Regions from separate parts of the Streptococcus sp. 27098_8_73 genome, predicted to be linked through region 2. Evidence: predicted binding sites of a transcription regulator. Region 2 holds the regulator's gene; the other holds the start of a gene.

Region 1 (14,753 bases), on a different contig from region 2:
GCCAGAAGCGCATAAACACTCCCCAAAATCAATCCATTAGCCAATTGCTGAAGAAATTGTTCGAGCATTCCACACCACTCTTTCTAATATAAAATAAGAGCAGAAACAACAATCTCAGACGAAGCCTTGTCTTGTCGTCTCTACTCAAACATCATAAGCAAGTAAGAAACAAGTCAAAGACTGGGTTTGTCCCCAGCCTCAGACCCTTTATTCAGGTTTAACTGTTTCAACAGTTTCTACTTTACCATCTTTCAAACCAATCATCAAGGCTGTCTTCACAGGATTGTGATCTTTATCGATGGTAATAGATCCAGTAACTCCTTCAAAGTCTTTTAACTTAGCAAGGTTATCTTTAATATCTACAGATGTTTTTGCACCCTTAGATGCTTCTGCTGCCATATAAACTGCGTCATATGAAAGGGCTGCAAACATTGAAGGTTCTTCGTTATATTTAGCTTTGTAAGCTGCAACGAATTTCTTCGCTTTATCTGTCATGTCACCTGAAGTTGAGAAACCAGATACATAATAAACATTAGTTGCTGCTGCTGGAGTTGCTTGCTCAACGAATTTGGCATCGCTAAATCCATCAGGTCCAACGATTGTTTGGTTAATTCCCAAACCACGCGCTTGGTTAACCAACTTACCAGCTTCTGTGTAATAACCTGGCACAATCAGTGCATCAAAGTCTTTACCTTTGATTTTTGTCAAAGCTGCTTGGAAGTCTGAGTCACCAGAAGCGAAAGTTTCTGTCGCAACGATTTCACCCTTGTATTCTTTCTTGAAAGCTTCTGCCATTCCTTTTGCATAATCGCTTGAATTATCATAGTAAAGAACGACTTTTTTAGCTTTCAAAGTATCAGTTACATATTTAGAAATGATTTTACCTTGGTAACCATCAGTAAAGGTTGCACGGTACAAATAATCTTGTTTATTTGTCAAATCATCTTGTGTTGCACTTGGTGTTACCAAAGGAACTCCTGCTTTACCAGCATTTGCAATTGCGGCAGCGACGGCACCTGAAGTTGCAGGACCAATGATTGTGTTAACTTTGTCTTGAGTTACCAAGCTTGTAGAAATAGTTGCAGCTTCTGCAGTTTCTGATTTATTGTCTTTATCAGTTACTTCGATTTTCTTGCCATCTACACCACCAGCTGCGTTGATTTCATCAACAGCAAGTTGAGCACCGTGTTGTTCTGCAGTACCGTAAGCCGCTACAGCGCCAGTTTCTTCAAAGTTGAAACCGAATTTAAGTGTTTTACCGATTTCTGTTCCAGTAGCAGATGAGTTGTTTGTAGAAACTTCCCCACAGGCTGCTAGAAGCGCAGCACTAGCAAAAGCTACAAGCGAAAGTGCAAATTTTTTCTTCATGAATAATCTCCTCTATTTTGTTTTTTGCTATGTTTGCAAATGATATAGTAAGAATATACCGAATTATCTGACAATTGTCAACCCAAAGAAGCCATTTTTTTAAATAATAGCGTTTTCTTGGTTTCTAAATAAACTTCCAACAAAATTCGTATCCAGATTTTGGATCTCGCAAGTCTGGATTTTTTTGATATAGGACTCTTTTGACAGGCTCTCCTTCAGAGAATCCGCCTGATCTTTTGCCACATAAAGCTGCAAATAACGGTGTTTCTTAGAATGATAAATAATATCTCCAACATGAGCCAGCTTCTTTGCATCGCGATTATAGTATAGATGAATGATGAAACCCATTCGTTCCTCTTTTTTAAACATGACAATCCTCTCTGGTCATTTGTACTCTATTGATTATATCAAAAAAAGCCCACAAATGGGGCATTTTTTCCTAGTTATAAATGAAAACTAGCTAAGATTATTATTAGCCATGATTTCATCGATGAAACCATATTCCAAGGTTTCTTGAGCACTCATCCAGTAATCACGTTCGGCATCTGCGTGAATTTGCTCAACCGATTTACCAGAATTATCAGCAAGAATTTGCTCCAAGGTCTTACGAGTCTTGAGCAAATGCTCTGCTGCAATGGCCATATCTGTTTGCTGAGTACCGCCACCAGTACCACCCATTGGCTGGTGGATCATATACTCTGCGTTTGGAAGCATGAATCGTTTGCCCTTAGCACCGCTAGAAGCAATGATAGTTCCCATGCTAGCTGCCATTCCCATGACAATCGTCTGCACATCAGACTTAATGAAGTTCATAGTATCTACAATCGCCAATCCCGCTGACACAGAGCCACCCGGAGTATTAACATAAAGATAGATGTCCTTGGTGCTGTCTTGTGCATCTAGGAAAAGCAATTGCGCAATAACAGAATTAGCCATATTGTCCTCAACAGGACCTGTCAGCATGATAATACGGTCTTTTAAAAGGCGTGAGTAAATGTCATAAGAACGCTCACCACGGCTGGTTTGTTCAATAACTACAGGAATCATGAATATTTTCTCCTTCATTCGATCTATTCATTATTATATCTTTTTGGTCAAAAAAGGTCAAATATTTGCTTTCTCTGTCGGATGACAGAAAGCAGCGCTGAGATTATCTTTGGTTTAGAAAGCACAAATCCACCGGTTTGGCAGAACTTTCCTTTTTGTAACTTCTAGCTATTATTTTGTACCAAAGAGGCGGTCACCAGCATCTCCGAGACCTGGAACGATGTAGCCGTGCTCATTAAGATGATCATCAAGGGCAGCAGTGAAAATATCTACATCAGGATGAGCATCCTGCAAGGCTTTAACACCTTCTGGAGCAGACACTAAGCAGACAAAGGTGATGTTGCTTGCGCCACGTTTCTTCAGAGAATCTACAGCCAAAATAGCAGATCCACCCGTAGCCAACATTGGATCGACAACAAAGATTTGACGTTGGTCAATGTCTTCTGGCAATTTTACCAAATATTCAACTGGCTTCAAGGTTTCTTCGTCACGGTACATTCCAATGTGGCCGACTTTAGCAGCAGGAACCAAGCTCAGGAGACCATCTACCATACCGATACCAGCCCGCAAGATTGGGACAATCGCCAATTTTTTCCCTGCAATCTGCTTTTGAACTGTTTTCGTAATTGGTGTTTCAATTTCTACATCTTCAAGTGGTAAATCGCGCAAAACTTCGTATCCCATCAGCATTGCGATTTCATCTACCAATTCACGAAAAGCTTTAGTAGAGGTATCTGTACGACGCAAGATAGACAATTTATGCTGAATTAGTGGATGAGCAATAACTTCAAGTTTTCCCATGATTGGATTTCCTTCTTTCATTTTATTCTTCTTATTATATCAAAAAAGAAGAAAAAAGGCTTGCAACAAGCAAACCTTTTCATCTATTTTGATTACTTTTTGATAGAAGAGTTTGATTTCAATTTAGGCTTTATTGATAGACTATTACACCAAACCTTCTAGGAGACCTCTCATAAAGTTCTCAGAGTTAAACTCGCCGATATCGTCAATTTTCTCGCCAAAACCAATCAGCTTCACTGGAATATCCAGTTCCTGACGAATGGCAAGCACAACACCACCGCGCGCAGTTCCGTCAATCTTAGTCAGGACAATACCTGTCACAGGCGTAATTTTTGAAAATTCTTTGGCCTGAACCAGCGCATTTTGACCAGTGGAAGCATCCAAAGCTAGGAAGGTTTCGTGCGGCGCTGCTGGATCCACCCGCTTGATAATGCGACCGATTTTTTCCAGCTCTGCCATGAGATTGTCCTTATTTTGCAAGCGACCTGCTGTATCAATCATGAGAATATCGACATTTTCAGCCTTGGCCCTTTCTAAACCGTCAAACACGACACTGGCTGGATCGCTCTTTTCTGGACCAGTCACAACAGGCACATCGACTCGGCGACCCCACTCAGCCAGCTGGGCAACTGCTCCAGCTCGGAAGGTATCTGCTGCCACCAGCATCACTTTTTTACCTTCTTGCTTGTATTTATAGGCCAATTTACCGATTGAGGTCGTCTTGCCTACGCCATTTACTCCGACAAAGAGCATGACAGTCAAACCGTTTTGGAAATTGATTTTTTCATTAAAGCGGCCATCTTTCTCATAGATATCGACCAATTTTTCAATGATTAGTTGGCGCAAGGCTTCTGGTTTCTTAGCATTTTCCAGGCGTGCTTCATAGCGCAAGTCCTCAGTTAGATTGGAAGCTACCTGCACACCGACATCACTGGTAATCAGCAATTCTTCCAAGTCTTCAAAGAAATCTTCGTCAACTGAGCGGAAATTAGCAAAGAAGGCATTGAGACGAGCACCAAAGCCAGTCCGCGTCTTTTTTAGACTGCGGTCATACTTGTCTTGAACACTCTCTTCTTGGTATTCAGTAGAACTCTCAGATGTTTCTGCGGGAGTCAGTTCTTCCTCTGCCTCTTCTCCATACTCGGTCGAGTCTACTTTTGAAGAAGTGCTTGCTTCCTGCTCACTAGATACTTCTTGCTCTGATTCGTAGTTAATTTGCTCTCTCGCTGCAGCCAAACGTTCCTGTAATTCTTGGTAATAATCTCTGCTTTCAGTCGCCGCTTCTGATTCGCTACTACTTTCCAACGCTTGATTTGCTGAAGTTTCAGACTGCTCTTCTGCCTCAGCCAAAACTTGTTCAGGACTTTCCTCGTCTTCAAGCACTGGTTCAGATAAGTCAGCTTGTTGAGTAGTTGGGGCAAATTCCTGCTCAGAAATTGCTGAATCTGTAGACTCTATCTTCTCTTCTAACACAAACTCTACTTCCTGAGTTTCCGCTGTTTCTTCATTGGAAGCAGCAAGAGGCTGGGATTCTGCCTCAAATGGGACTTCAGTCTCTGTAGTCTGATAACTCTCCTCTGCCTGCTCCTCTAACTGGGGCTTTTCTTCAAGTTCCTCTTTTTTACGTCCAAAAAGACGGTCAAATAATCCCATTCTTTAGTTCTCCTTCAATACATATTTCCGAATGGCCCAAGCAACTGCATCTTCATCATTGGTCATCGGAGTGACAACTTCTGCGACTTCCTTGACTTCTGGCACAGCATTTTGCATGGCAACTCCTAGCCCAGCCCAAGCAATCATTGACAGATCATTGGCTTCGTCACCGCAGGCCATAACTTGGCTTTTATCAATTCCCAAGTGGGCAATCAGTTTCTCCAAACCAGTCGCCTTGTGGACATTTTTCGGTGACCATTCCAGCAGCATTTCCCGTGATTTGAAAATCTCATACTGGTCAAACAGTTCGGGCGCAATATGAGGAATGGCTGCATCCAGCGGTTCCTGAGCAAAGGCTGTGACGCACTTATTGTAGGTAATTTGGCTAGAAAGGTCTTCAAAAGCAATGGATTCAAAGTTCAGAGCTGGATTAAACTCCGCATAGAGCGATACTTGGTCTGATTGAATCTGATAAACCAAGCCCCCATCAATCGCATCCAGAGGCAGACCCAATTTCTCAGTCTCTTCATAAATTCTAGCTACATCATCGTAGGCAAAAACTGTTTTATCCAAAATTTCGCCTGTATTGCGCTGAACTAGACCACCATTAAAGGTAATGGTGTATTCATCTGCCTGACCATCAGTGCCCAGCTCATGCAGGAAAAATTCCATAGCCTTAAGCGGACGCCCTGTGGTCAATACAACTTTGACACCTTGCTGCTGAGCCGCTTTGAGCGCTGCCAGATTCCCTTGAGAAATCTTTTTATCCGTAGTCAAAAGCGTCCCGTCCAAGTCCAAAGCGATCAATTTAATATCAGCCATTATAAGCCCTCCATGTAGGTCATAACAGATTGGGCCGCATGGTGGCCAATCACTTCTTTCGCAACTGCCAAAATTTCCGGCCGTGCATTTTCTGGTGCAATCGGGTGCCCCACCACCTGCATCATATGCAGGTCATTGAGGTTATCGCCAAAAGCCATGACCTGGTCCATTTCTAGGCCTAGCTTCTTAGCTAGCTCGACAAGAGCCACGCCTTTATCCACATAGTCCAGCACGATATCAATCGACTTATAGCCTGTTGTCATCGCCTTGACACCTGCGACATTTTCATTGACCCAGGCTTCGCCGTCGGCCACTGTTTCTTCGCTGAAATTGGTCGTGAATTTAAAAATCTCGTCTGTAATCTCACTAAAATCAGCAACTTTTTGGATATTTTCATTATAATTAGCGCTGAAAGAGAGATAAGTCGGATCTACTGTCTCTAGCACATAACAGCCTTTTTTCCCTGTCAGAAGCAACTCATTGATATTGACAAAAGGCGACTCCTTAAGCTTGTCAAATACCTTTAGATAAAATTCTCTTGGCATGGTTGCTTCGTATAGATCTTTTCCTTGAAACTCTACTAGGCTACCATTTTCTGCGATAAAGATAATATCATCCCGAACTTCATGAAAGAGCTTCTCAAGAGAGAGAATCCCTCGACCACTGGCAACAGCAAAGTAGATGCCCTTTTCTCTAAACTGAGCTAGCAGGTGCTTGAGCCGCTCCATATCAAACTGACCCTTGTCATCTAAAAAAGTCCCGTCCATATCTGTGGCAATGAGTCTTATCATACAATTATCTCCTTTTTTGAATTAGGGGTGTGCAAAGGGCATTTAGGGTATGCATCTTTTAAGGATTTAGGCAACCCCCATCATTTCTCATCTCTGTTAATCCTTTATATTATATCATAAAACTAACACTTCATTCCACAGATGAAAAACAGTCAGATCATATTTCTATGACCTGACCGTTTTTGATATTGTTTATACTATATCTATTTACTTTTTTATTTTATAAAATAACATCACATAAACTTTTTATATATTTAGTTATCCTAAATTCAATTTATGTTTTGCTATTTGGCAAATACGTTCTGGCGAAGCGTGGTCTACAAACTGACTTAGCAGTCTTCGAGTCGCCAGCTTCCAAGGTGTTGGTTTGCCTGGCGAATGGCTTTGATTTCGGCGTGCAGCGTGGCGTCTTGTTCCTTTTCACGTAAGTTATGACCACGCCCAATAATTTCACCATTCAAGACCACGACAGCCCCGATTGGCACTTCCGCTTGGTCATAGGCTTTCTGCGCTTCCTTCAACGCTTCCCTCATAAAGAATTCTTTTTCATGAAGTCCATGTTCTTACTGATAGACGCGCTTCGTCACGACTAGACTATGCGGTCTCTCAAACTCCTTATCTAAGTAATCTTGGTACGTTCCTGGTGAAATAAATCCTCGGGCGCTTAAAATATCGGTGCCTGCTGTCCCGACAATCGTATCGGCTAGCAATACACAGTTGGTACTCATCACAAAATACGTCTTGAATTTTGAAGAGGTAAATTTATACAAGAGTGCATCTGCTTCTTGTTTGAGCTTGTAGGCATACATTGGTTCTTCTTTGTCGATTCCAGGATGCTTAGGTTTCACCATTTTCGGTGGATCCCAAGGCACTGTCAGCGACATCAATTTGGCGATTTCCTTATCGATGGCCGCGAGTTGTTCTGGAGACAAGGCAAGACCATATCCCAGTAGGGTCTTATGATTTTCGCGTTTACAAAATTCGATGTATTTTTCACGGTCGGCACTGAAAAGTACCCCGTCCCCCATCGTTCCAAAGAGGCGCTCCGAATTCGTATCGTAGTTTCCGAATGAAATAATGCGGCCCTTATAACACAGGTCGACATGCCCGATGGCTCCAAACCCGTCTTTTGTGACATGAATAAACATCTCTAAGTTTGGTTCTGCATTTTCTTTGGCACGGTCGTAAATTTCTGAAGCCGTTTCGCCTTCTCCAAGTTCCAACGCATCATTAATTTTTTGTAAGGTTACTCGAGGAATCAGTGCAGCAAATACAAGCGGCATCCCACGACGCAAGCGTCTGCGAAGGACTTTCTTTCCAACTTCGGCCTCGAAGAACCAGCCGTCCCGAATATTGCTAATCCCATACCCGATAAAATAGAGCGAAAGGAAGAACATTTGCAAATTGCCGTCGCCCCCAAGAGAAATTAAAGTGGCTACCCCGACAACTGAAAGCCAAATGGTATCAAAGAGCAAGCGAAATCGCGGGCGAATATCATCTTTGGCATAAATATAGTATGTCACACCACTAATTCCCGCCTTCATCACTTCATTGAGTCCCATCAAGATGCTTACAATCGCAATCGGCAATGACAGGAAGAATTGATTTCCTGCTAAAAATCCGTAAAGGGAAAATTTCCCTATATTCAGCCATAACGGGTCTTTAGATGCCGCTTTACTAAACCAACGGAATAAGAAATTCCATAGTTCACGGGCCCATAAGAATGTTAAAAACAGACGTAACATCAATTCTGGGAAGCTTGGTCCGAATATAAGGAGCAATATCCCAGCAACAAGGAACGCAATCCCTTCAAAGAGGAGCTTTTTCCCCGTAATCCCTAAGTCGCTAATTTTCTTCATCAATAATACCTCCTACAGCTACCACTGGAGCAGCTTGTTCATGTTTCTCCATCCATTCTTTCACGAGACGGTAAATCACGGCAAAGATTGGTGTGAAGAAAATCATTCCTACTAAACCAAAGAGATTTCCACCGATTAACGTAGTAGCAAGGGTTAGAGCCGTTGGCAACCCTACGGAACTGCCGACAACCCTAGGATAGACGACATTGCCTTCCACTGTTTGAACGACCATAAAGACGACAACCGAAATGAGTGCTTGAATTGGGCTTTCTGTAAAGATGAAGAGCATTACGATTCCGCACGCCATAAACGGCCCGATATTCGGAATGAACGAGAATACTCCGGCCAGCACCCCAACAAGTCCTGCATATGGCAACCCTACAAGAGAGTATGCGGCAAAAATCATAACCCCAACAATTCCCGCCTCGATGATTTGACTCATCAAGAAACGGTCATACGTATCCACGATGACTTCCCCGACATAAGAATGTGCTCAATTTTGTCTTTTAGCAACACCACATTGAGAATGCGAAGCGTTAAACGTGCGAGTATTTCCTTACTTACGAGAATATTAATCATGAAGAAAATCCCCATAATCACAGAGAACACATTTGAGAAGAGCCTATAATATTCGTTGTAAATCCGCCAAGGAATGTAATGACAGACGATATACGCTTTTGTATTATCTATAACCTAGTTTATTTCCATCAACATACCTGTGCCTTCAAATTATTTTTTATTTATTATCCTCATTATACCAAGAATTCTCACAATTTACTATAACTCCTACTTTCTATTGACGAAAGAAATGTTATTATGCAGTTATACTGCCTCAAGATGATTGACTTTCGAAACATGCAATTTAACGTTTAACAAATCAAGGGTGTCTCCATAGAATCAAAGTATTTCTGATACCCATTTCCTTCTATCTATAGACAGTAAAAAGCCTTGAAACAACTTATTCAAAGGCTTTCTTAGTATTCTATTGTATCAATTACCTTATTCCGATTTCTGTTGCTACTAATTTTATACTCATACTATAAACTTTCTAAATCTTTTAACTTGACCGACACAATCTTGGAAACTCCTGACTCCTGCATGGTTACTCCATAGATGGAATCTGCCGCAGACATGGTTCCCTTACGGTGGGTCACAACGATAAACTGGCTTTCTTTGTCAAAGCGATTGAGATAATCCCCAAAGCGCTTGACATTGGCCTCATCCAGAGCTGCCTCAACTTCATCCAAGATAACAAACGGAATGGTCTTGACGCGGATGATGGAGAAGAGAAGGGCTAAGGCTGACAGGGCTTTTTCTCCACCACTCATAAGATTGAGAGATTGGATTTTCTTGCCCGGAGGCTGAACCGAAATCTCTACCCCAGCTGTCAGCAGGTCGCCTTCTGTCAAGATCAGGTCAGCTGAACCGCCGCCAAACATCTGGCTAAAGGTCAGCTTGAAGCTTTCACGAATGGCTTCAAAGGTTGTTTGGAAACGTTCCTTGACTTCGTCATTCATCTCTTCAATGGTTTCCAAGAGAAGATTTTTGGCTGAGAGGACATCGTCCCGCTGACTTTTGAGGAAATTCAGTCGGTTGCTGACTTCTTCAAATTGTTCTACTGCTTCCAGATTGACCGGTCCCAAAGCACGAATAGCCTTTTCTAAGTCTTTGACTTGGGCTTCTGCAGCTGCAAGATTTTCCAAAGAACGCGCTCTTTGATCAGCCTCTTCAAAGCTGATCTGGTAATTATCCGTCAGATTAGTCAGCAGACGACGCAAGGCATCTGAAAATTTCTCTTTTTCAGCCTCTGCCTTGGCCTGACGGCGAATCAGACTTTCGTTTTGCTGACGGGCTTGATCTAAGTTCCCTAGAATATCCTCAGACTGGCCCTCTAAGTCGTCCAGCTCAAATTTGAGTCGGATGAGGCTCTGATCCAAGTCTGTCTTTTTCTCTTGGGCAGTCTTAAGCTGCTCTTCCAAGACGGAAATATCCACCTTCTGGCTGACCGCTTCTTCCTTTTGCTCTATCAAAAGCTGCAAAGTAACGACTTCCTTGTCCAGAGCAGCCTTCTCCTCTAGCAAACGCGACAAATCATTCTTCTCAAAGCGCTGGCTAGAAGTCAGCTCCGTGCTCTTCAATTTCAGTTCTGACAAGTTAGCCGATAGCTGATCGAAACGATCCTGAACAGCGTTTTTATTCGACTTGACTTGCTCGATTTCAGCAGTAATGGCTACTTTGGAAGCCTCGATAGCCGACAGCCGCTCTTCCATTTTTTTCTTTTCAGCAAGGCCTGCTGCTTCAGTCTGATTAGCCAAATCTTGCTCCTGGAGTTGCTCCAGCTGGCTGAGTTCCGCAACCCGCTCTGCAATCTGTTCGTAGGCCAACTTGACTCTTTGCTCCGTCAAGCGGGCTTGCTCACCCTCAGACTTGATGGCTTCCAAGGCTTGCTTGGCCTCTGATAGCTGAGACTGCAAGCTTTCGACTTGCTGCTCCTGAGCTTTCAGCTTCTGGGACTGCTGCTCCATTTCTCCAAGCAGGCTGTCCAGTTCAGGCTTGATAAAGATTGTGTTATTATTGCGATTGGCTCCTCCGGCGTAAGAACCGCCTGTGCGCAGTTCCGTTCCGTCCAGCGTTACAATTCTGACTTGGTAACGTACCTGACGAGCAGCCGCACGCGCATGCTCAATCGTATCAAAAATAGCGGTTGTCCCCAATAGATTTTGGAAAATATTCTCCAAACCTGGCTCATAGGTCACCAGCTCCGAAGCTATACCTAAGAAGCCTGAACTAGCCTCAATTCTGGATTGATTTTGCTCGGGAAGTTGACGAGCCTTGATGGTCGTCAGAGGTAGGAAGGTAGCCCGACCAGCCCGATTTTTCTTAAGAAAATCGATGGCTCTGGTCGCTGCCCCTTCGTCCTCAACGATGATATGCTGACTACTTGCCCCCAGCGCAATTTCCAAAGCGGTCTGGTAATGAGGATCGAAGCTCAATTTCTCGCTGACTGCCCCGACAATGCCACCCAGACGATCAGCTTCCTGCAGGACACTTTTTACACCTGCATAGAAATTACTGTGATTTTTAAGAATAGCTTCTAAACTGGCTGCACGGGCTTTTTTATTTTTCAAATCATCCAGCAGGGCAAACATGCTGGTCTGCTCATTTTGATAAGCAGTCGCCAACTTCTCGACCTGCTCCTCCTGCTGCTGATACTGATCTAGCAAGTCTCTGAGGGCAGCCTGTGCCGCTTCCAATTCTGCTTGTCGAGCCGCTTCTTCGTCTCTACCAGCTTTTAAATCAGCCTGTAGTTTGCTAAACTCTGCCTGTTTGCTGGCCGCTTGGCTCCGCTCATTCTCCAGACGATTTTCGAGCGAGGTCAAGTCGTTGGACAAATCGGCTTCTTCTTGCATGAGCTTGACGTAATGATCCCGCAGATTTTCAATCAACTGGTCTGGGTCATCTGAAAAGTCCGCCAATTCTGCTTCCAACTGGCTCATGGCCTCTTGATTTTCTGTCAACTGGACTGCTAAATCAGCTAGATGAGCTTCCTTGGAGGAAATATCAGCTGTCAGCTGCTGGCTCTTTTCTCTCAACCCAGCCAAACGTTCTTCATTTTCTAAACGGCTGCTGGCCGCCTGACTCGATTCCAACTTAGCTAGGTCTATCTGGCGTTCCAAATCACTGATCAAACGCGTCAACTCCAAAAGACTGGCCTGATCATCAGACAGTTTTTGATTCACTTCCTGGCGTTTGACTTTGATTTCTTGGTTTTCACGCTCCAATTCATCCCGTTTCGAATAATAGGCTGCTAGCTCCTGCTTGATGCTCTCCAAATCAGCCTCTGCTGCCGTCAAATCAGCTTTATTAGACTTAATTTGAGCCACCAAGACATCCAGATAAAGCTCCTGACGCTCTTGATCCAGTTCTAAAAAGCGCTTGGCCGTCTCAGCCTGCTTTTCCAGTGGCTTGACTTGACTATCCAGCTCGTAGATAATGTCTTCCAAGCGATCCAGATTGTCTTGAGTCTGTGCCAGCTTGCTTTCTGTTTCCTTGCGACGGGTCTTGTATTTGAGCACTCCAGCCGCTTCTTCAAAAATAGCCCGACGCTCTTCTGGTTTGCTGTTAAAGATTTCCTCTACCTTCCCTTGGGAAATGATGGAGAAGGAGTCTCGTCCCAGCCCTGTATCCATGAAAAGGTCATGGACATCGCGCAGACGGACTTTTTTGCCGTCAATCTTGTACTCGCTATCACCACTGCGATAGATATGGCGCTCGACACGGATTTCCTTGCCAGCCTGCTTGATAAACTGGTCCTGATTATCCAAAACCACAACGACCGAAGCATAGTTGAGTGGCTTGCGATTCTCCGTCCCTGCAAAAATGACATCGGGCATCTTACCGCCCCGCAAACTCTTAACGCTCGACTCACCCAGAGCCCAGCGCAGGCTCTCCGTAATGTTGGACTTGCCTGAGCCATTGGGACCAACAACAGCAGTCACCCCTTGGTCAAAAACCACCTTTGTCTTGTCTGCAAATGACTTGAAGCCCTGAATTTCAATTTCCTTTAAAAACATTAGCGACTTTCCTTTTCAAATGCATCCTTGGCAGCTTCCTGCTCAGCCAGTTTCTTAGAACGGCCTTGTCCCTGACCCGCTTTTTGACCATTGATCAACACAGCCACAGCAAAGTTCTTAGCATGGGCTGGCCCTGTCTCATCTGTAACCTGATAGACAATCTCCACATCCCCATTAACCTGTAAGAGTTCTTGTAGCTTGGTCTTATAGTCAGTCACCTGCTCAAAGTCACCTGCTTCCACCTTGGGAATCATGACTTGATAAATAAAGTCCTTGACAGTCTCCACGTCCTTATCTAAAAGAAGGGCACCCAAAAAGGCCTCAAATAAGTCACCCAGAATGGTATCGCGATTGCGGCCTCCTGACTTTTCCTCACCGCGACCCAGCTTGATAAATTGGTCAAACTGACAGTCCCGCGCAAAGCCAGCCAAACTCTCCTCTCGGACAATCATGGAGCGTAGTTTTGACAAATCTCCTTCTGGTTTTTTGGGGTATTTTTTATATAAATACTCAGAAATAATCAGCTGCAGAACAGCGTCTCCTAAAAATTCCAGGCGTTCATTGTGTGAAATTTTTAAGAGGCGGTGCTCATTGGCATAGCTGGTGTGAGTAAAAGCGGTCTCTAGCAGACTGCTGTCTTCAAACACCAGTCCAAACTGCTCCAGCAGTGCATCTTTTAATTGTTCCATAGTTTCTTTTTCATGCTAGGCCAAGGCAGAGCATGAGTCCAATCCATCCTTTCTAAAATGATGTTCTTTGTGAACTATCTACCATTATACCAAAAAACAAGTGCCAACGCACTTGTTTACTTGTCTTCTTAGCGTAATTCCCTGCCTACTCCTTATCTGGGATGACCTTGAAAAGATAATAAGTAATAAAGATTGTCAGGGCGAATAAGAAAATTTTCACCCAAATAATAGGCGCGAAGGTAATGGAAATTCCCATCAAGATATAGATGGACACGATAATCTTTTTCTTGCGCTCTTTGGCAATCGAGCCAGTCTCCCGAAAATCTGCGACATAGATTTGATACATTTTGGTGTGATAAAGCCAATTCTCAATCCGCTTGGAGCTGCGTGAAAAGCAAGCAATAGACAAAAGCAAAAAAGGAGTCGTAGGAAGAAGGGGCAGAAAAATCCCCAGCACTCCTAAGGCCAAAGATAGACAGGCAATCACAAAATAAATCAAGCGCATTTGGTTTCCTCACGTAAATTTTCATAGTCGTTCTTCATTTCAATTCTTTAGCTTCCTTTCTAGTATAAAAAACAAGCTGAAAAATATAAAACTAGTTTCCCATAAAAAATAATTCTTGTCAATCCTAAAAAAAGAGGTTGGGACAAAAGTCCTAGCCTCTCAATTGTCTTTGGATTGTCGAGCAAGACGCAGTGGTTGAGTGGGTTCTACTACGCTGATTTCATCAGCTTTTACAGCCCTACTCAACTGTGCGGAGGTGGGACGACGAAATCGAATTCTAAAGAATTACCGATTTCTGTCCCACTCTCTTTCTGAGCGACTGATGATTAGATATTTACCAAAGGCGTTGCAGTGTCAGGAGAAGTATCAAAGACTTGGAAATCATGACCCACTGGCAAGTCAGCTTGAGCCAGTTGATTGACCATAGTCATATGAGCCAGCTCCTTGATATTATTTTCCTTGCTCAAATGCCCCAGATAAATGCGCTTGGTGCGATTGCCAAGTGTGCGAATCATGGTTTCCGCACCATCTTCATTGGATAAGTGCCCCAAGTCAGACAGGATGCGCTGTTTCAGACTCCACGGGTAGGCACCGCTCCGGAGAATCTCGATATCATGGTTGCTCTCAATCAAATAAGCATCTGC
Region 2 (14,753 bases):
AGAAAATCTATAAAATTATCAACAAGGTTCAGTCCGTTTTGGATATCCCTCTGACAGTCAAGATGCGGACAGGTTGGTCTGATCCATCCTTAGCCGTGGAGAATGCCTTAGCTGCTGAGGCTGCAGGAGTCTCTGCCCTTGCCATGCATGGCCGTACCCGTGAACAAATGTACACAGGTCACGCAGACCTTGAGACCTTGCACGACGTAGCCCAAGCCTTGACCAAGATTCCTTTCATCGCCAACGGTGATATCCGCAGCGTGCAAGAAGCCAAACAACGTATCGAAGAAGTCGGTGCTGATGCTGTCATGATTGGCCGTGCAGCTATGGGAAATCCCTACCTCTTCAATCAAATCAACCACTACTTTGAAACAGGAGAAATCCTCCCTGATTTGACTTTTGAGGACAAGATGAAAATCGCCTACGAACATTTGAAACGCTTGATTAACCTCAAAGGAGAAAACGTAGCCGTTCGTGAATTCCGCGGACTCGCTCCTCACTACCTTCGTGGGACATCTGGTGCAGCTAAACTTCGCGGTGCCATTTCACAGGCCAGCACATTGGCAGAGATCGAGGAACTCTTGCAACTCCAACATTAAAGAAATAAGAAAGGAAGCATCTACAAAGGTGCCTCCTTTTTTTGCAAATTTCTTTTTTCTTATTTGATCAATTGAACACTAGCTACTTTACCGTCAGCGCCAGTGGTGATTTGGATGCCCAATTTAGGAGCAGACGGTTCAGCAGAACCCAGCTGAGCTGTATAGCGACCATCATCCAAAGTATAAGCATATGAAGCAACATGGTAAGTATTGACAGTTCCATTCGCTGACTTGACACTAAACTGTCCGCCTGCTGAAACAGTCACTGTACTACCTCCTGCATCTGTCCAACTGCCAGCAGCTGCAGAGAAATCTCCATCGACCATATTCAAAACGCCTTTATAACGAGCATTTGTTTCTGCCTGCTTGTTTTGAAGCTGACGATCAGTAGCTGGATTTTGAGCTGGTTGACTCGGTTGGGCTGGCTGAGTTGCTTGATTTGGTTTAGTTGGTTGAGTCGGCGTATTTTGTTGACTAGGAGCTTGTTGAGATTGGCTTGGTTGAGCCTGTGTATTTTGTTGACTTTGAACTTGCTGATCCACTCCTTGTTGTGTTTGGTTTTGTGAAGGTTGAACGGATTCCACAGCTTTCTGTACTTGTTCTGCTTGCCCTACTGTTTTATTTGAAGAAGCATTGCTGCTGGCTTTTGGAGCGCTGCTAGCTTTGCTAGATGAAGTAACTTTAGAGCTGGAAGAAGTTTGTACTGTCTTATTAGCACTTGTGCTAGTCTTGGTTTCTTCTTTGTGACCACAAGCCCCTAAAAGTAAGCTAGAAGCTAGAACAGTAGCAGCCATCAATTTTGTATAAGTCTTAGTTTTCATTTTTTCTTCTCCTTTGTAATATTCAGAAATCTTTTTGTAATATTATTGTAACACTTGCAATAAAACATGTCAACTAGATAAATGGAATTTTTCAAAAAATTTTGAAGCAAATAGCATCTAGAACTTAGGTCTCCTCTCTTCCTCAGCAGATATGTCGCTACTTTTATATTCGTAATAAAAATAAAAAAAGCAGAACATTTTTGTCCTGCAAGTAAACTATATCATCAATTTCCTTTTAATCCGATTTTTCTGTCTTCAGTTTATAAACTTTTCTTGGTTTCTTCTTAGGCACGCGCTTAACGCCAGCCTCCTCCAAGTATTCTCCAAATTTAACTAGAAAATTATTGCTGACGATGGGGCGTCTAGGCGTGATGAGATTGACCAACTCGGTTCCTTCATAGACGGTAAAGGGCGATTCCAGCAAATGGAGAAAAGTTGGATTCCAGTCCAGTCGCCCCTGAATGCGCTTGATAGACTCCAGCAGGATTTGGTAGTGGTCAAAGGCAAAGTCCTCTGCTGTCAGGACCCGCTCACCGTCTCTAAAACTCCTTGTCTTAAAGTCTACATCAAGAAAGGTGACTTCCTTGGCATCATCTCCAGCTTGTACTTGATCTACTGCTATGGCCGGCAGATAGACCAGATGGGCAATAGTGATGACCCAACCTCGCGGATCACGCCCAGGAGTAGATACCGTCATCAGCTGCTCCACCTTTTCCAGCGGTATCTCCAGCCCCACCTCTTCCTTGACTTCCCGAATGCAGGCCTGATAGGCATCCTCATGCTTGTCTACAAAACCTCCTACCAAAGCATATTTATTTTGATAAGGGTGAGCCTTACGCTTGATGACCAAGAGTTTTATCTGACCTTCTACGAAGCAGTAGGCCACCATATCTGCTGTTACGCTGGGCGTCTCGTACTTTGGCAAATCCTGTGTCTTGTACCATGCCAAAAAGGCGGACTCATCCGCCATGGTTTCGTAGTACTCTTTTTCCGACATTCCCGCTGGGATATCCTGTTTGGTCATGAGTTTCTTCCTTTCCTAAGCTATTTTTTCTATCAAAAAATCTCAAATCTTAGTCTAAGCTTTCTTCACCGCCTTGGTCCACTGATACCATCCGACGATACTATTGAGAGTATAGACCCAGTACATAGCCTGTATGTGAAGGTTGCTACCCCACCAGAGATAGATACTGAAGAGATTGGTCGCAATCCAGAAGATCCACTGCTCGCGGTAGAGACCAGTCATGAGAAGCTGACCGATACCATTGGTCGCATCTGTCACGCTATCACGGAAAGGCCGGTGACTGTGAATACTCTTATAGGCAAAGCCCATACCAATCCAAATCAGAGCAGTCAAGGCCAAATATTTAAGCCAACCACGCCAGTCTAACTTCTTAGCTTCAAAATGAGAGGGTTCTTCCTTATCTTGTTCATTGACTCGGTTGGACAACCAAGTGTAAAGACCGATCGGCTGCATAATAAAGAAGTAAACCGTAGTCAGCACTTCTCCATAAAAGCTAGCCTGAAAGGACAAGATGAGGTAAATCGCCGAATTAACAGCTCCAAAGAGGTAATTGCTAGCCCGCCCCTCAGCTACTAAGATGACGCAGACGATGCCCGTCCAAGAAGCAAAGAGTCCCAACCAATCATGTTGCTTCTGCCCACTGGTAAACTCCAGAATGAAGGGCAGACTGGAAAGAGCAATTAAGTAGAGCCATTGAGACAAGCTACGCCCGCCAAATAAATCCTGCCAGAGCAATTTGGCAATACCGCTAAAGCCCTGTTCTTTTGCTGCTGCACAGACATTCTGGAAATTCCGAGCAAAGGTTTGGGATTTTTGTTTTAGTCCTGCGGAGAGAGCTGCAGGAGAGAGTTTTTGATTTTTTACTACCATTCTATTTTACCACTTTCTTTTTTAATCTGCTTGATAAATCTTGTTAATCGCTTCTTTGGCCGCCTGATAATTGTCCAAATAACTGCCAGCCAGATAGACCGTCGGAATATGAGCCAAAGACTGCTCTCTCAGCTTTTTCAGATAGCTTGAAAAATCACTGCGGATAGCCTCGTCTGCCATACTCATATCGCGAAAGCCATCGTTGACATAGGCTCCGATCGGCTCAGCAAAGAGAATCAAATCCCATTTTTCCTTAGACAAAATGCTAGCAAAGAGATTGTCAAAGGTCTCTGTCTCCTCGTTTCGAACGGGACTTTCTTTCAGATAATAATCATAGTAAGCCTTGGTTACCAACGAATTTGTATCAGCCACGACCAGACCACGGTTGGCGCTGCTGTCAATTAAGCGGGAAGTCTGAGCATATTGTCCCAGGAGCAAATAATAGTAGTCCTTAGGTGTCAGCTCATCGTCTCGCACGTTATTTTGAATCTGGTATTCTCGAGCATATTCCAGACTAACCGGAGCATCATAAAAGCGAGCCAAATCCTTGGCCAAGGTTGTTTTACCATTGCTGGCGCTACCCATAATCAGCACTTTCTTGGTAAAGTGACGGCGGAAAGGTTGGGCGATATATTTCCAATAAAGGCTAGGATTTTCCCGAATCATCGTAGCTGAAATCCCAAACTGCCGCTCCTCAAAAGAAGTTTTGAAGCCACGCTTTTCTAACTCTTCTTGATAGTCTGCCTCACCAACAAAGAAAATCAGTTCCTCGCCTTCTGCATCATAGTCCACCAAGTCCAATAAAGCGGGCAACCACTGATCCCAACCCAGAGGATAGCGAGGGAAAGAAGTTTCGTCTAGTTTATAAACCTGAGTCAGTTCATCATCTGCGAAAGTCTCCCGCGTATAGCGGAAGCGCTTCTGCAGAGACAGACCTACTTCCTCTCCACGGTCTCCCTGATAACCAGAAACCACCACGCGCACCTTGTCGTAAGAACGCTTCGCCTTCTGAATCAAATCGATATGCCCCTGATGCAAGGGAGCAAAGGTTCCAAAGACGATTGCAATTTGTTTTTTCATAATTTCACCTTTTTATTGTTTTTTATAATTTATTCTTTCTATGATTTTATTATAAACTATATTTTTCTTTTGTCAATAGTTTTTTATAAAAATTTATAAAAATATTTTTCAGACACTTTAAAACTGCATTAAGCGCAAAAAAAGAACCTAATGTCTTAAGCATCAGATTCTTTTTCTACAAGATTTATTGCTGATAGACTTCTTGGTAGAATTCTAGCTTGTCACCATCCTTGACAGTGATTTGATTGGCTGCCTTAGGAGCCATTTCTCCGTTGACCTTGAACATCCAGTAGAGACCTTTCGCTTCATCCTGAGCATGACCGTCAATTGAAGTGATAAAACCATCTTTTTCTTCGACCTTATAGGCCTTCTTCAATGCGTCCATAGCTGTTTTTCCTTCTGCAACAGCCACAGTTTTCTCGCTCTTCTCCTGACCTTCTGGTGCAATACTGATACTGATTTCCAGTTCCTTTTTGACGGAAGAAGCAGCCGAACTAGAGCTGGTATCGTTTTTTGTTTGATTATTGCTACAGCCCACTAAAAAGAGAGCAAAGGTAAGCGTAAATAAACTAAAGATTTTTTTCATGATAAAGTCTCCTTAAAATAAAATACAAAATAGGATAGAAGAGCATCGTGGACCAGGCGTGGGCTAGATTGAAGCCTGCTCCCGCTGCCACATAAGTCCACCAAGGCATTTGATAAAGCAAGGCTGTGATACCATCAATCACAAGACCATAGCTAAAGGCTAAAAGCAAGGCCAACATACTCTGGCCAATCAAGCCTAGTCGCCGATACAGCAGATACCATAGACAAATGACCACCGCAAAGGATAAGATCTGGAAAAGAACCCATGGTCCCATTCCAAAGAGAAATGAAGATACAAAGATACTGATAGACATGACTAGAAGAGAGCCCTTCAAGTCCTCAAAATCCACCAAGAGAAAATACAGCGCTGTAATCGGCTTGATATTGGGCAGACCAGCAAAAGCATAGCGAAGCACGACGCAGACAGCCGCCAGAAGAGCTATTCGAGCAAGATAACGAAGAGACACAGTTTCTGCCTTTCTAAACGATATTCTTCAGTAGGATAACACGGTTCTGATTAGCCTAGCAAGAATGCTAAGTAAATCAGCTTTTTATGTATCCTGTCGAATCATCTCCGTTAGTCCTTGATCTCGGTAAAGCAGATCATTTCTAACTGAAAATCCCAGCTCCTGCCAAAAATGGTTGCCCAGTTCATTTCTTTCAAAAACGACCAGCGATACTTTATGGATACCAAGTCTTTTCACTGCTGACAAGGCCTGTTCGACCAGAGCTCTGCCTACTCCTTTTCTACGAAAATATGGATGGACAGCTGTATGATAAATGTACGCTCTACGTCCATCTGTGCCAACTAGAATAGCACCTATAAAGCTCTCCCCTTCCAAGGCAACCAGACAGGTCTCAGGATTGCGCTTCAAAAAACGGGCAATCCCTTCTTCAGAGTCATCTAAGTTATTGAGCCCCATACCAGCGCAAGAGAGCCACAGCTGGTAAACAGAGGCATAATCCTTTTCTGTCATCACACGAATTTCCATTGCACACATCCTCCCTAAGTCATTTCAAATTTGAGTTGACCGTTTTTGACGCCAACTTTAAGCGTTTGACCAGCTGCTAAATCTCCCGTCAGGAGCAACTCAGACAGCTTGTCCTCCACCTGCGTCTGCAGGGTACGGCGCAGCGGCCGCGCTCCCATTTCTGGATCGTAACCTTCCTGAGCCAGCAATTTCAGGGCACTAGCTTGGAATTTAAGCACGATGCCTTGCTCTGCCAGACTCTTAATCAACGGTTGCACCATAATCTTGACCACTTCCTGCATATCCTCAGCAGACAGACTGTGGAAGACCACCTTTTCGTCAATCCGGTTGATAAATTCAGGCCTGTAGGTCTTTTTCAACTCTTCCAGAATGCGTTTTTCCATATTGGTCTGATCAAAGCGGATATCACGCGCCCCAAAACCAACCGTCTTATCATCCCGCAGGGCTGTTGCCCCCAGATTGCTGGTCATGATAATGATGGTATTGGAGAAGTCCACCTTGCGGCCCTTGCTATCGGTCAACTGGCCGTCATCCAAGACCTGCAAGAGGACATTGAAAATATCTGGATGAGCCTTTTCTACCTCGTCAAAGAGAAGAACTGAATATGGACGGTTGCGAACCTTTTCCGTCAATTCGCCGCCTTCCTCGTAGCCTACATAGCCCGGAGGCGCCCCGTTGAGACGACTCGCTGCGAATTTCTCCATATATTCACTCATGTCGAAGCGAATCAGGGCTGATTCATCATCAAAGAGAACTTCTGCCAAGGTCTTAGCCAACTCTGTCTTCCCGACACCCGTTGGCCCTAGGAACATAAAGGAACCAATTGGGCGTTTACCAGTGCGAATGCCCGATTGATTGCGACGAATAGCTCGGCTGACAGCCGAAACTGCTGCATCCTGTCCGATAACCCGCTTGTGTAGTTCTTTTTCCAAGTTGAGATATTTTTTGGCATCTGTCTGAGTTAATTTCTGCACAGGAATACCTGACAAGCGACTGAGAGTCTCTAAGATATCCCCTGCTTCCACCTTCAGCTTGTAAACAGTTGACTCCTGCTCTTTTGCCAGTAGCTGGCCGACTTTTTTAAATTTTCCAGCCATCAAAGCCTGATCCACAGGCGTCAAATCCGACTGTTTATAATTCTGCGGTCCTTTATTCTGCACAGTTGCACTGGCTTCATCCAAAAGGTCAATGGCAGAGTCTGGCAAATGCTTGCTGGTCAGGTAGCGATGAGCATACTTGACCGCTGTTTCAATGGCCTGATCACTAATCTGCACCTTGTGGTGATCCTCATAGCTCTTTCTCAAACCCTGCAAAATAGCAATGCTATCGGCCACAGTAGGCTCTTCAATAGTGACCTTGGCAAAACGCCGAGACAGAGCAGCATCTTTTTCGATATGTTTCTGATACTCTTCCTGCGTCGTAGCACCAACTGTTCGCAAGGTTCCCCGAGCCAGAGCCGGTTTCAGGATATTGGCCGCATCCAAGGTCGAATCAATCCCGCTGCCAGAGCCCATGATGGTATGCAGCTCATCGATAAAGAGGATGACATGGCCGTCTTCTTCGATATCATTGATGATATTGTTCATCCGCTCTTCAAAGTCTCCGCGGAAACGAGTCCCAGCGACAACATTCATCAAATCTAATTCCAAGACGCGCATCTTGGCAAGTTCTGCTGGAACCTGACCAGCTGCCACGCGTTGAGCCAAGCCCAGTGCCAAAGCAGTTTTACCAACCCCCGCATCACCAACTAGTACTGGATTATTCTTTGTCTTGCGGCTGAGGATCTGAATCATCCGAGAAATTTCCTCATCCCGCCCGATAACTGGTTCCAGACGACCAGTCCGAGCCAGTTCTGTCAAATCCCAAGTATAGTCTTCCAGGCCACCGCTAGTTGAAGGAGGCATGCCCATCATATTCGCCATGGTTTGTTTAGCAGAGGCCGTATTTTTATTTAGCGAGCGAATCGATTTGATTTCCTCTCTGCCCCAGCCAGCACGCTGCTCTAAAACCTTTCGCAAATCACTGAATCGAGGGGCTGAACTCTTATCATCATAGCCGAAACCTGCAGCTTCTAACACACGAGCTGCCAAGGTCCCACGGTCAAATAGCATGGCTAGGAGCAGGTGCTCTGTTCCTAGGCTTTTAGCGTGGACGGCTTCCGCAATCTGCCCTGCTTGAGTAAAGAGCTCCTCCAAACGGTGAGAGAAAGGCAATAAGTCAAAACCGCCCTTTTTTTGGTACTCTTTTCCAGTAATGTCAAAGGCCGCTTCTTCCAGTTTATCCACTTCAATAGGGAATTCATTTAGAGCCGATCCTGCCACGCTGTAGGGATTATTAGCCAGAGCCATCAGCACCTGCCACGATTCTAAATAATCGGTAGCAAAATGACCGGCTAAAAGTTGAGCCGCTTCCAAGCTTTCTACTAAAGCTTTTGAATAATTCATATTCTTAATTTCCTTTTCTATCTAGTTGCTGCAAAATTTTCCGTAACATTCTGGCTCGAATCCTCGGAGCCTCTGTCCCTAAGACAGCATCGCTGGCACTCGCTAGGAGGAGTTTCCCCTCACGCTGGCTGATAATTTTTTCATCAAAGAGCAGCTGCAAGATATCTGAAAAAACTGGCTGGCTGAGCGACTCACCGACATTGGCCAACAAATCAGACAGCATCTGGTGCCGATCGGAAAATTCAATCTTACCAATCCTGATATAGCCACCGCCACCGCGCTTGCTTTCGACGATATAGCCCCGACTCTCCGTAAAGCGTGTCTTAATCACATAATTGATCTGACTCGGAACCACCTGAAAAACATCGGCTAACTCACTGCGCTTCAGCTCGACCATGCCCGCCTGCGCCAAAATTCTTTTGATATATTCTTCTATACTATCCGAGGTATTTTTGATGCCCATGATATACCTTTCTATCTGTTATATCTAAAAATAAGCATTCAAGTCTTCTCTAACATTGACTATCTTTGACTATTATACCGAAAAAATCTATTTTTTGAAAGAAAAAGAAGTACCAGAAAGCTTGAAAATATCTGATAATTCAGAGTAATGAAAAAGATTGCTGGACTGGATAAAAAAAGAGTGTAAACGCTTGCTTTTTACTTTTAAAGACTTATAATAAAGGTGTGAAAGTGTGGTGTTTACACCATCAACCGTATCCAAATAATCATCAAAAGGAGGTTTTCCAATGAAAATAAATTGGCTCAACTATACCCATCATGTACTTAGCTGCCTGTTTATCACTCTGAGTATCTTGACTATTTTTTCCGCCGAGTATGTCGTTTTCCCAACGAGCCTTCTTCTAGGCTGTCTCCTCATTCCTCTACTCTTTGAACAGCACTTATTCAGTCGCCGAATGACTTGGATCCTCAGCGTTTTCTTTGCCATTCTTGCCTTTGCCCTTCTCTTTATCATCAAAACCAATCATATCTCCCTTAGCTATCCAGCAACAACCCTTCTTCTTTTTGTACTAGCAAGCCTGAGTTTTTCAAACTCCTTTATCCTTCACAAAAATAAAGAACAAAAGGCCGCTAGATAAAACAGCACAATAAAAAGTGTGGAAGCAACATGAGCTCAGAAGAGCCATGAATTCCACACTTTTCTTATTTTATAAGGAGCTGGATGGTCGCCAAAAATTCTTAAATGGTTCATCCACGCTGCCAGCCTAAACTAGACTTTCAGAAAATTTTCTCCTCTTTATTTTCCTACTTTCATTTTCTTTTTAATTATATTATAATAGTTGGCAAACACATTTTCTAGTCTAATTATTTTAAAAAATGATAGTATTCTACGAAGGAGGGCGACATGATGGATTTGGGTCAATTGCACAAAACTACTGAATATAAGAATCAAGGGACCCCCTATTCTCTGACGCGGACCATTACGGAAAACGGCCAGCCTGACATCCTCTTCCACTGGCACACCGATGTTGAAATCATTTACGTCCACGAAGGAAGTGCCCAATTTCATATCGACGATCATTATTTTAACAGCCACAAAGGCGATATTGTCCTGATTCGTCCCAATGCCCTCCACTCCATTCATCCGATTGAGCAGCAGCGCCACTACATGGATGCCATTAACTTTCACTTGGACTTGATGGGCTATTCGGCCATGGATCATGCTAGTATCCACTACTTACAGCCTCTCTATAATGGTCAATTGGACTTTGTCCACGTCATCAAGCCGACTGATCAAGCCTATGAGGAAATTCGTCAATGCCTGCTGGCTACTATGGAAACCGGTTATTGCCAAAAGAAATACTATGAATTTCAGCTCAAGGCCCAGCTCAATCAGCTCTTCTACTTGCTCTTTGAAAACGGCTATATCGTCTCCAAGGAGCTATCTGCCGAGGGCTACCGCAAGGAAGAGAAAATTCGGTCTATCATCGACTATATCAATGAGCATTATCAGGAAGAACTCTCTATTGATCAGCTGTCTGGTATTTGCGGCTACAGTCCTACGCACTTCATGAATTTCTTCAAAAAACATCTGGGCGTTTCTTGCATCGAATATCTGATTCAATTTCGCCTGCGCAAGGCTGCCGAGCTCCTCCAGCACTCCACTCTGTCAGTTCTGGAAATCTCAAGCCAGTCTGGTTTTAATAACCTTTCTAATTTCAACCGACAATTTAAGAAATACTATCAAATGACACCCAGTCAATATCGAAGGAAATAGGGAAATCTCCAGTCAACTGATTGGAGGTTTTTTTATCTGAACATGATTAATAAAAAAAACGAACAGACTAAATATCTGTTCGTTTTACGGGATTTTGAAAGTTATAGGTAGTTATTCTGCTGATTTTTCACGGATCACCAAGGTTCCATCTTCCATATCTGCAGTCAAGTGCTTAGCATCTAGATTATCCAAGTGGAAGTCAGTCACCTTGTCACGAATTTGTTGCTCGATAACGCGGCGAAGCGGACGAACACCCATGACTTGGTCATAACCAGCATCGCGCAGGAATTCCTTAGCCGCATCAGATACTGCCAGATCAATTTCCTTCTTGCTCAAGGTTTGATTTACTTCAACCAGCATGAGATTCACAATTTCCATCAAATCTTCTTTCTTGAGATGAGAGAACTCGATAACCGCATTGAAACGATTGAGGAACTCTGGACGGAAATAATGTTTGAGTCGCTCCATCAGATCCGGCTTTTCTGCATCCTCTTCCAAGCCTGCTTCGTAGCCAAAGCCAGCATTGGAAGTCGCAATGATAACCGTGTTTTTGAAGTTAACAGTATTCCCTTGACCATCCGTCAAGCGACCGTCATCCAGAACTTGAAGAAGAAGGGTAATCACTTGTGGATCCGCCTTTTCAATCTCATCCAAGAGAATGATAGAGTAAGGATTGCGGCGCACGCGCTCGGTCAGGGTGTTGTTGTTGTCATCATAGCCGACATAACCAGCAGTCGTACCAATCAGCTTGGAAACCGCTGTGCGGTCACTGTATTCAGACATATCCAGACGGATGATAGCATCCTTGGTACCGAACATATCCAAAGCCAGTTGCTTAGCAAGCTCAGTCTTACCAACACCAGTTGGACCAACAAAGAGGAAGCTTCCGATTGGACGGTTGCCTTCATCAAAGCCTGCACGATTACGGCGGATGGCACGAGCCACAGCTTCTACAGCCTTGTCTTGGCCAATCACCTTGGCTTTAAGACGATCATTCATGCCCTTAAGGCGCTCAATATCGCTAGCGCCCATTTGAGATACCGGCACACCAGTCATTCGTTCAACAGACTCTGCCACATCATTGACTGTCGCCGTCACCTTCATATCCTCAGTGTGATTTTGGATCTTCTTTTCCAGCTCTTCAATGCGGGTCTTAGCATTCAAAGCTGCTTCATAGTCTTCTTTTTCAACAGCTACTTCCTGTTTGTCTTTCTGTTCAGCAATCTCATTTTCAACTGCATGAACATCAGTCACTGGATGCTGGGCTGCCAAGTGGGCAGCAGTCACGTCGACTAGGTCAATCGCCTTGTCTGGCAGGCTTCGTTGTGGAATATACTGAACAGAGTAATCCACAGCCGCTTTCAGCACTTCATCCGGCAGGATGACATTGTGGTGCTTTTCGTACAAGTCCCGAATGCCTCGAAGGATCTGATAGGTATCTTCGGCAGATGGTGCATTGACCTTAACTTCATTGAAACGACGAGCCAGAGCTGCATTTTTGAGAATGGTATTGCGGTACTCGTCTTGAGTAGTAGCCCCGATAACGGTCAACTCACCGCGAGAAAGCGCTGGTTTGAGAATATCTGCCAAGCCCTTAGAGCCACTATCTCCGCCAGTAGAGCCAGCCCCCAGAATTTGATGGATTTCGTCAAAGAAGAGGATGATGTTGCCGGCTTCCTTGACTTCATTGACCAAGTTTTGGATATTTTCTTCAAAGCTACCACGATATTGAGTACCAGCTTCCAGACCGGAAATATCGACAGAAATAATTTCTTTATTCTTGATGGCCGCTGGCACATCACCATTGACAATAGCCTGAGCCAATCCTTCTACGACAGCTGTCTTACCAACTCCGGCATCACCGACCAGAACTGGATTATTCTTAGTCCGGCGAGAAAGAATTTCAGCTGTTTCTTGGATTTCCTTATTGCGTCCAATGACTGGATCTAACTTACCATCACGCGCTTCTTGAGTCAAATTGCGACCTAGCTTAGCCAGAATGCCATCTTGCTTAGGCCCATGCGCTCCAGCTTGCACATCCTGTTCGCCAACTACTTGACCAGGGAGCTTGCCAGTAGCTCGGTACTGAGCAAACTCTTCCGGTGTGACCTCTCTACCATTGATCAAGTAGCGCCGGTGTTCGCTGTTGTAGCCGCCCATGCGCCCCATGAGTTGGTTGAAAAGGTCGTCCATACTGTTAAAATTGTTGTAATTGTTGTTCATCATTTTTCCTCACTTTTTATACGTTTTTATATCATTTTTTTCATTTACTAAAGTTTCAGATAAGAAATCTCTTTCTTACCTACTGTACATTTATGTTCATATCGGAGATCTTCTCCTATCTATTATTTTACATAACTTATTCTATTTCCAAAAATTAAGACTCCTTCAGTCTCTTACTTTATGGATGAGTTGGATCTATTTCAGAAGAATATAATGTTACATAATTTTTAATCCTCCCAAAAATAATCGCCTACTGGCTACATCCTCATCTTCTGAATAAATTCTGTGTAAACTTTTTGTTTACAGTTGTAATTATACATCCTTTTTACTCCCTTGTCAATAGGTTTTAACAAAAAAATTACATAATTTTTTAAAAGTCAAAAAACTTCCCCCACATAGAAATGTGAAGAAAGCTTCTCTATTTTGATACAAGTTAAATCATATACTCTACACTATAACTGGCATCCGACAGAATGCGGGACAGAAACTGTTTGGTCCGCTCCTCCTTGGGACTGGTGAAGAATTCCTGTGGAGGATTTTCTTCGATGATGTGACCTCCGTCCATAAAGATGACATGGTTGGCCACATCACGGGCAAAGCTCATCTCGTGGGTCACAACGACCATGGTCACTCCCTCCTGAGCCAGCTGCTTCATGACACTGAGCACTTCACCGACCAGTTCCGGATCTAGAGCCGAAGTTGGCTCATCCAGCAGGATGACATCTGGCTTGACAGCAATGGCGCGGGCAATCCCAATCCGCTGCTGCTGGCCGCCTGATAGTTGAGAAGGATAGTAGTCCTTGTAGGCTAAAAGGCCCACGCGCTTCAAGGCATCTTCCGCAATCTCAAGCGCTTCTTCTCTCGGTATCTTACGAGCGATCACTAAGCCCTCTAAGATATTTTCAAGGGCTGTTTTATTGGCAAAGAGATTATAATGTTGGAAGACAAAGGCCGTCTTTCTGCGTATTTCCAAAATCTCCTTTTTGCTAAGTTTGGCCAAATCATAGTCCTTACCAGCCAAAGTCAGCTGGCCGCCATCCGCCTTTTCTAAGTGATTCAGACAGCGCAGAAATGTTGTTTTCCCAGAGCCTGAGGGACCAAGAATTACCACAACGTCGCCTTGATTGACCCTGAGACTGACATCTGCCAGCACCTGGTGCTCTCCAAATCGTTTGGAGATATGTTTTACTTCTAACATAATCTTTCCTTCCTAAGCAAGAGCGTAGCGCTTTTCCAAGCTTCTAAACATCCACTGAATCAAGCCGCAGATAATGAGATAAATAACAAAAATCACTAAGTAAGACTCTGAATACTGGTAAGAATGAGAGGCTTCGACCTTAGCCAAAGCTGTAATATCCTTGACCGTCATGACAAATACCAGTGAGGTCCCCTTAACCAAATTGATAACCAGATTGGCGAGATTGGGCAGGGCAGAACGCAGAGCCTGAGGAAAAACAATTCTCCGATAAGCTTGAAAATTCGTTAAACCAATCGCTTGAGCCGCCTCCAACTGCCCTTTATCCACTGTCAAAATAGCAGAGCGCAAGATTTCCGATAAACTCCCTGTTGTCATCAAGCTATAGATGATGAAAGCATAGTAAAGCGGATTGAACTTAAAGACGTCTACCTGACTGCCTAGACTTTTGAAAAATTGATTCAGCAAGCTAGGAAATAGACTGTAGAAAAAGAGGATAAGTAAAATGGGCGGCGTCGCCCGAATGAAGGCCAGATAAACCACCGAAAAGGTTCGCACACCTCGAACTTTATAAATCTGACCTAGAGCTAAGAGAAGGGCTGGAATAAAGCTGAGCAGAATAGCCACTATCATGATAATCAGTGTGACCGGTATGCCCTTCAAAGTAACCAGAAAGGTATT

The links. Region 2 encodes CtsR, which represses protease genes until heat stress. Its sites were predicted from a motif close to TTGGTCAAAAAAGGTCAAANA; they were not measured.
Region 1: O3651_RS06875 (ATP-dependent Clp protease proteolytic subunit) is a predicted target of CtsR. The motif match lies at 2,459-2,479, and genes of this name have one in related genera.

What each region holds. Positions count from the first base shown of each region.
Region 1 covers NZ_JAPVZT010000008.1:60,544-75,296, reverse strand. The annotation lists gene O3651_RS06890 (branched-chain amino acid ABC transporter permease) at 1-68, opposite strand, end outside; gene O3651_RS06885 (ABC transporter substrate-binding protein) at 208-1,368, opposite strand; gene O3651_RS06880 (DUF2129 domain-containing protein) at 1,468-1,737, opposite strand; gene O3651_RS06875 (ATP-dependent Clp protease proteolytic subunit) at 1,825-2,415, opposite strand; gene upp (uracil phosphoribosyltransferase) at 2,587-3,216, opposite strand; gene ftsY (signal recognition particle-docking protein FtsY) at 3,361-4,869, opposite strand; gene O3651_RS06860 (Cof-type HAD-IIB family hydrolase) at 4,873-5,691, opposite strand; gene O3651_RS06855 (Cof-type HAD-IIB family hydrolase) at 5,691-6,482, opposite strand; partial or broken gene O3651_RS06850 (nucleoside deaminase) at 6,815-7,030, opposite strand; gene O3651_RS06845 (hypothetical protein) at 7,046-8,341, opposite strand; partial or broken gene O3651_RS06840 (AI-2E family transporter) at 8,328-9,012, opposite strand; gene smc (chromosome segregation protein SMC) at 9,379-12,915, opposite strand; gene rnc (ribonuclease III) at 12,915-13,604, opposite strand; gene O3651_RS06825 (YbaN family protein) at 13,750-14,109, opposite strand; gene O3651_RS06820 (MBL fold metallo-hydrolase) at 14,436-14,753, opposite strand, start outside.
Region 2 covers NZ_JAPVZT010000006.1:16,708-31,460, forward strand. The annotation lists gene dusB (tRNA dihydrouridine synthase DusB) at 1-599, shown strand, start outside; gene O3651_RS05350 (hypothetical protein) at 659-1,420, opposite strand; gene O3651_RS05355 (NUDIX domain-containing protein) at 1,656-2,444, opposite strand; gene pnuC (nicotinamide riboside transporter PnuC) at 2,499-3,314, opposite strand; gene O3651_RS05365 (AAA family ATPase) at 3,336-4,394, opposite strand; gene O3651_RS05370 (DUF4430 domain-containing protein) at 4,579-4,980, opposite strand; gene O3651_RS05375 (ECF transporter S component) at 4,964-5,446, opposite strand; gene O3651_RS05380 (GNAT family N-acetyltransferase) at 5,531-5,971, opposite strand; gene O3651_RS05385 (ATP-dependent Clp protease ATP-binding subunit) at 5,986-8,415, opposite strand; gene O3651_RS05390 (CtsR family transcriptional regulator) at 8,420-8,878, opposite strand; gene O3651_RS05395 (hypothetical protein) at 9,165-9,515, shown strand; gene O3651_RS05400 (AraC family transcriptional regulator) at 9,782-10,654, shown strand; gene O3651_RS05405 (ATP-dependent Clp protease ATP-binding subunit) at 10,766-12,877, opposite strand; gene O3651_RS05410 (amino acid ABC transporter ATP-binding protein) at 13,311-14,075, opposite strand; gene O3651_RS05415 (amino acid ABC transporter permease) at 14,088-14,753, opposite strand, start outside.